3 regions of the Pedobacter sp. B4419 genome follow, and region 3 is predicted to be linked to each of the others. Evidence: riboswitches for the same ligand, from Rfam matches in the RefSeq annotation. Region 3 holds a riboswitch; each other region holds the start of a gene.
What was found. Region 3 has a riboswitch for cobalamin ahead of metE (5-methyltetrahydropteroyltriglutamate--homocysteine S-methyltransferase). Riboswitches for the same ligand answer to the same signal wherever they lie in the genome.
Positions count from the first base shown of each region.

Region 1: another riboswitch for cobalamin. It lies ahead of AC570H_RS06095 (TonB-dependent receptor plug domain-containing protein); the one in region 3 lies ahead of metE (5-methyltetrahydropteroyltriglutamate--homocysteine S-methyltransferase).
Region 2: another riboswitch for cobalamin. It lies ahead of AC570H_RS06105 (TonB-dependent receptor plug domain-containing protein); the one in region 3 lies ahead of metE (5-methyltetrahydropteroyltriglutamate--homocysteine S-methyltransferase).

Region 1 covers NZ_JCASSL010000001.1:1,518,368-1,520,569, forward strand. The annotation lists gene AC570H_RS06090 (polyphosphate kinase 2 family protein) at 1-445, shown strand, start outside; cobalamin riboswitch at 567-754, shown strand; gene AC570H_RS06095 (TonB-dependent receptor plug domain-containing protein) at 850-2,202, shown strand, end outside.
Region 2 covers NZ_JCASSL010000001.1:1,522,065-1,524,266, forward strand. The annotation lists gene AC570H_RS06100 (serine hydrolase) at 1-408, opposite strand, end outside; cobalamin riboswitch at 508-696, shown strand; gene AC570H_RS06105 (TonB-dependent receptor plug domain-containing protein) at 785-2,202, shown strand, end outside.
Region 3 covers NZ_JCASSL010000001.1:2,288,120-2,290,321, forward strand. The annotation lists gene metE (5-methyltetrahydropteroyltriglutamate--homocysteine S-methyltransferase) at 1-1,076, opposite strand, end outside; cobalamin riboswitch at 1,236-1,436, opposite strand; gene AC570H_RS09535 (3-oxoacyl-ACP reductase family protein) at 1,724-2,202, opposite strand, start outside.

The sequences.
Region 1 (2,202 bases), 770 kb from region 3:
CAATTATACTGAGGTAAAGCAAATAGATGCCAAATTTTGGAAGAGCAGGTATGACAGCATCCGCAACTTCGAAAAACAGCTAACCGACAATGGTACTGTGATATTAAAGTTTTTTTTACATGTTTCGAAGGATGAGCAGAAGCAACGTTTTTTAGACCGCATAGAAGATCCTGCCAAGAACTGGAAATTTGCTTCTGGCGATTTGAAAGAAAGGGCTTTATGGAAAAAATACATGGATGCCTACGAAGAAGCTATTCAGGAGACATCAACCAGCAATGCGCCTTGGTTTGTGATACCAGCCGATAAAAAATGGTATGCCAGATTGGTCATCAGTCAGGTGGTTGAGGCCGCATTTGAAAAAATGAACCTCAAATTTCCGGTATTGCCAAAAGAAGAGTCAGATCAATTGTTGGCATTGAAGCAACAACTGCTGGATGAGAAATAAGTTCTTCATGATCAGGTGTTTGCAGATTGACCTAAGCAAATCGTTCACATCCGAATTTGTGACTTCTTAGATACAAGAGCTAATCTCTGTAAATCTTATTTAAAAATTAAATACTTCTCAATACCTTTGCCCCGCTTTTGGTTCCCGGTTTTAGGATCGGGATTAAAAGGGAATACGGTGTAAATCCGTAACTGTCCCGCAGCTGTAAGCTCTGTAACGGTTTTCAAATCTTGGCCACTTTTTCGCAAGAAAGGGGAAGGCAGAGAATCGGGAGTAAGTCAGAAGACCTGCCTTAGCATTATAATTTCATAGCTTTCGGGGATTGAAGCTAGGAGTGGGACTAATTTATTATACCTCATTTCTGTCATTGATTCTATTGCTGTGTGTAAAAAAACTCACAAACATTGAAGAAAACAACCAAATGGATTGTAACAGGTCTAGGACTTGCACAATTGGTACTTGTAGGCAAAACAAAAGCCCAAGAAGTACAATCATTAAACGAAGTAGTGATTTCTGCTACTAAGAACGAACAAAAACAATCGCAAACAGGCAAGGTAGTCAGCATTATTACTAGGGAAGAACTAGATCGCAGCGCGGGAAGAAACCTGGCCGAATTGCTAAATCAGCAGGCCGGCATTAATGTAGTAGGGGCAGGCAGCAATTATGGCAAAGACAAAAGCATATTTTTTCGAGGCGCGGCAAGTACCTACACTGTAATTTTGATTGACGGGGTTTTGGCTTCAGATCCTTCTTCGGTGTTAGGCGCTTTCGATCTTCGCATGATTGCCATTGATCAGATAGAGCGGATCGAAATTCTTCGTGGAGGCCAATCTACGCTTTATGGTTCTGATGCCGTTGCAGGTGTAATCAACATCATTACAAAAAAGAGTGGCAACAAAGGCAATAATGTATATGGCGTAGCCAGTGCGGGCAGCTATAATTCTTATAAAGGAACCATTGGTTTGAGCAGCCAAGTTGATGCGGTTACCTATAATGTAAGCTACAGCCATTTCAGGACGGATGGTATTTCTGAAGCCGCCAATCCGGCAGGGAATACGCAAGCTTTTGATAAAGATGGCACCAGGCAGGATGCGGTAAATGCCAATTTCACTATCCAATTGGACAAGCGTTTGAGCATTAATCCATTCTTGCGTTATTTTGCCGGAAAATTCGATTATGACGACGATGCATTTGTCGATGCCAATAACAAATCAGAATCGAAGCACTTTAATGGCGGCTTAAATGCGCAGTACCAATTAAACAAAGGCAAAATCACCCTCAATTATAGCCACGAAAATACATCTAGAGAATACGTAAGCATGTATGGTGGTCGTTATGATGGCCGCATGGATTGGTTGGATCTGTTCTATAATCAAAACCTTGGCGAAAAAGTAAACCTATTGGTGGGTTTGGATAACCGTGCAACCGCAGTAACTTACTATGGTGCAACCTTAACAAAGCCGTCTACCAATTTGTTCAGCACTTATGCCTCTGTATTTTTGCATGATTTGAGTGTGTTTAATCTTGAAGTAGGTGGCCGTTACAATAAGCACAATAAATATGGCGAAAACTATACCTATGCCGTAACACCAAGTATCAACATTATTAAAGAAGTAAAACTATTCGGTACGGTTTCATCTGCATTTAGGGCGCCAATGCTCGATATGCTTTTTGGTCAATACGGCGCCAATTTGAACTTAAAGCCTGAAAAAGCGACGAACTATGAAGCAGGCGCGAGTTTCAGCTTTTTAAACGAA
Region 2 (2,202 bases), 770 kb from region 3:
GGAAGGCTTTCCGTTTGCGGCGCTTTCGTCTTTCAAAACCTTGGTCTGGCCTTTAAAGCTGCTATCGGTTAGCATAACCAGATCGGCACTCATGCCTTTGCTTTTTAACGCATTTACCTTTTCTAAGGCAAAGACTACGGCAGCCAGCTTAACAGTACTGGCGGGGTAAAAATACCGTTGCGGATTAAAATTGTAGCTAAAGGTTTTAAAACTCGGTTTATTGTTTTTATCGCGGTTCACCTGTGTATAGATTACCTGAACTTCGTTTTTGTTGGGGTGATTTAAAATTCCCGAAAAGAGTTCAGGCTTGTCTTGCATTAGTTTTTGCAGGAAAACGGTGTCTGTTTGTTGTGCCATCGCCTGGATGCTGATGATAAATAATGAACAAAGGGATAATAAGGTACGCATAAGCTCTATTTTGAACCTAAATATAGGGTTTTATAAGCGTTTGCAAAACCGTGTAATTGTAACATCTCCTTGCCATATTTGCTTCTGTGCTTAATTTGGCTATATTTGCATCGCTTTTGGTTCCCGATTTTAGGATTGGGATTAAAAGGGAATACGGTGTAAATCCGTAACTGTCCCGCAGCTGTAAGCTCTGTAACGATTTTCAAATCTTGGCCACTTTTTCGCAAGAAAGGGGAAGGCAGGAAATCGGGAGTAAGTCAGAAGACCTGCCTTAGCATTATATTTTCATAGCTTTCGGGGATTGAAGCTAGGAGTAGATGCTTGTTGATACATGCTCCTTAATTTCTGTTTGCTGTGGGTTTAACTCACAACAAAAATGACAAAAAAGAATCTGGCCTTTTTTAAAGGCTATGTTGCTTTTATTGGTTTCGCTGTAGGGGGAATGCTGTGCGCATTTCCAGGCATTGCCCTTGCCCAAAATACCGATACGCTGACCAAGGTTAACCAACTTAAAGAGGTCAAGATAAACGAATATCGCGTAAGCAGGCAAAGCTTGTCGCCAGCTGCCCTGCAGGTTTTAACGGCCGAAGACCTGAAGCGGATCAATAGCCTATCTGTTGCCGATGCCATTAGGTATTTTTCTGGCGTACAGCTCAAAGACTACGGAGGCATTGGTGGTTTAAAAACGGTCAATGTCAGGAGTATGGGTACTAACCACACCGCTATTTTTTATGATGGCATCCAATTGGGCAATGCGCAGAATGGCCAGGTAGACCTGGGAAAATATTCACTGGACAACTTAGAGGAGGTTTCACTCATCAGTGGACAAAGCAACGAGCAGCTGCAACCAGCCAAGGGCTATGCTTCGGCAAGTGCCATCTACCTTAAAACAAGGGCTCCGATTTTTGAGGATAGAAAATACAGCATTAGCGCCAATTTTAAAACCGGAGATTTCGGTTTGATCAATCCTGCATTTGTTTATCAGCGCGAAATCAGCAACAACATTTCGGCCAGTGTAAGCAGCGAATACATCAGGGCCAATGGAAAATACAAATTTAGGTATACCAACGGTATTTATGATACTGCAGCGGTAAGAAATAACGGCGATGTAAATAGATTCAGGCTAGAAACGTCTTTATTTGGCAAACTTAACAAACAAGGGAAATGGCATGCGCAGCTTTACTCTTTTTTATCAGACAGGGGATTGCCAGGTGCCATCGTTTCTAATAAATTCGATTACAACCAGCGCATCTGGGACAGAAACGTATTTGTACAAGGCAATGTAACGCAAAACTTTGGCGAACGGTTATCCATTTTGCTCAACACCAAACTGGCTTATGATTATACCCGTTTTCTCGATCCGGAATATGTAACCATTAACGGTTTTCTTGATAATCGTTTTCACGAAAGGGAAGCCTACGTTTCTTTGGCCGCCAATTATAAACTGGCCAGCATATGGAATGTGTCTTTCGCATCAGATTATCAATATCAAGACCTCAAAGCCAATCTTTATCGCTTTGCTTATCCCCGCAGAAATACCTTTTTAAATGTGCTTAGTACTTCACTAAAGCTAGAAAGGCTCGAAGTTCAGGCAAATATCCTGAGCACTACCATCAATGACGAGGTTAAAGAATATTCTTCGGCAGGAAATAAGCAAGTGTTTAGTCCGACACTGATGTTTTCTTGGAAACCGATGGAGCGGTCAAACCTGAGGCTAAGGGGTTTTTATAAGGATATTTTCAGGATGCCTACTTTTAACGACCTCTATTATACTTTTATTGGCAATACTTTGCT
Region 3 (2,202 bases):
GCAAAGGCCAGCCACTGCTTAATTTCTGCCGACAGGTTTTTCTCATCGGTTTCGAGGTCCAAATCGCATGGAGAATGCACCAATGAACAAGATGGCGCTATCCAAACCCTGTCTTTGCCCAATATGCTTACCGCTTTTTCAATGAGTTGCAAAGAGGCATCGAAATCATTCTTCCAAATATTGCGTCCATCAACCACACCTAAAGAAAGGATGGCATTTGGAGGGAAAACCTCCAATACCTTGTCCAATTGTACAGGCGCACGCACCAAATCAACATGCAGCACATTAAATGGCAAAGAGGCCACCAAAGGGAAATTGGTATTGAGGTCTTCAAAATAGGTAGCCAACACGATTTTTAGGCGTGGAAATGCCTTCCTGATCTCCTTATAGGCATTGCTGAAGGCCTGCTGTTCTTTTGCAGAAAGATCGAGGCAAAGAAAGGGCTCATCAAACTGTATATATTCCACGTTTAAAGCTTCTAGGCGACGTAAGATTTCGAAATAAACTGGCAATAGATTGTTCAGTAGCGATAGCTTATCAAAACCAGCCTCTTTTTCCTTGCCCAGCAACAAATAAGAAACCGGACCGATCAATACGGGTTTAGTGGTGATACCCAATTGTTTGGCTTCATAAAACTCGTCGATAATCTTGGTAGAGAAAAGCTTGAATTGTTGGTTTTTATAAAATTCGGGTACGATGTAATGGTAATTGGTATCGAACCATTTGGTCATTTCCATGGCTACCACATCCAGTCCGTCTTTTTGATAGCCCCTGGCCATGGCAAAATACAGGTCGAGTTCTACATTGCCACTCTTTAGGATTACTTCGTTGTAGCGTTTCGGAATCGCTCCAAAACAGAATGAATGGTCTAGTACCTGATCGTAGAATGAAAAGTCGTTAGATGGGATTACATCAATACCTGCTTGTTTTTGCAGTTCCCAGTTGGCTTGCCTCAGGTTTTTACCTACCTGAAGCACACTTTTGAAGGTGGTTTTGCCTGCCCAATAGTTTTCGCAGACCTTTTTAAGTTCGCGCTGGCTACCTATACGCGGATAGCCCAAATTTTGCGTTTGCATCTTTTAAAGATTAAGTGAATAAAATCATTAAAAGCCCTACGCCTTATCCGTACTTTGGCAATAATAAAATGGAAGGGAAACAATGCAGACATGCCAATCCCATTAGGAAAAGGCTCAAATTGCATCATACCAGACCAATGGCTTTATTACGCGAAAGCATCGTCAATTCGATAAACGGCAGGTCTCCTGACTTATCCCCCATCTTATCGCCTTCCCATTTTGATTGCTCGAAACAGTGGCTTTATGATAAGATCGTTGCCTTTACAGGCAGGATTTACAGTTGCGCGACAGCTCGTGATTTGCACACGATTCCCTATTAACCTCGATATTACACCGAGGACCGATACCGGTTGATGAAAAATAAAGTGAAGAACTTACATCGGGGTAAAGGTAGGGAATAGAAAGGTAATTTTTGCTTTTCAGTTGACAGTTTTCAGTTATCAGTTTTGGTTAATAGTTCATGTCAAATCGGCGTATCGTCATTGCGAGCGAGCGAAGCAATCTTTTATCAATGAGTTGTAAGCGCTAGTTTGCAGTTCTCGGCTTGCAATTAAACCGCAAAGCATACAAGCACCGATCTTTGCACGGTTCTTGTATGCTTTGCGGTCAAACCAGTCAGCCAATGAACTAATGAACCAATGAACCAACTAAGCGTTCAATCCACCATCAATAGTCAAGGCACTGCCGGTAATGTATTTTCCTTCTTCGCTGGCCAAAAAAGCCACCAAGCCAGCAACATCGGCCCCAGTGCCATATTCTGGCAAGGCCATGCGGGTTCTTAAGAAATCGGCCAGTTCGCTATTTGCCGGGTTCATATCGGTATCAATTGGACCTGGTTGTACCACATTTACAGTAATGCCTTTCTTGCCTAAATCTCTAGCCAAGCCACGTGTAAAGCCTTGAACCGCAGCTTTGCTCATTACGTATAATGTGCCACCTGGACCACCTGCATTATCGGCCATATTGCTGCCAATAGTAATGATACGGCCACCTGTAGGCAAGTGTTTTACCGCAGCCAATGCCGCCGCATAAACCGCTCTTACATTTACCGCCATTATATCTTCATAATCTTGTAGGGTATGCTCTTCAAATGCACTTCCGATATAAATTCCGGCGTTGCTTACCA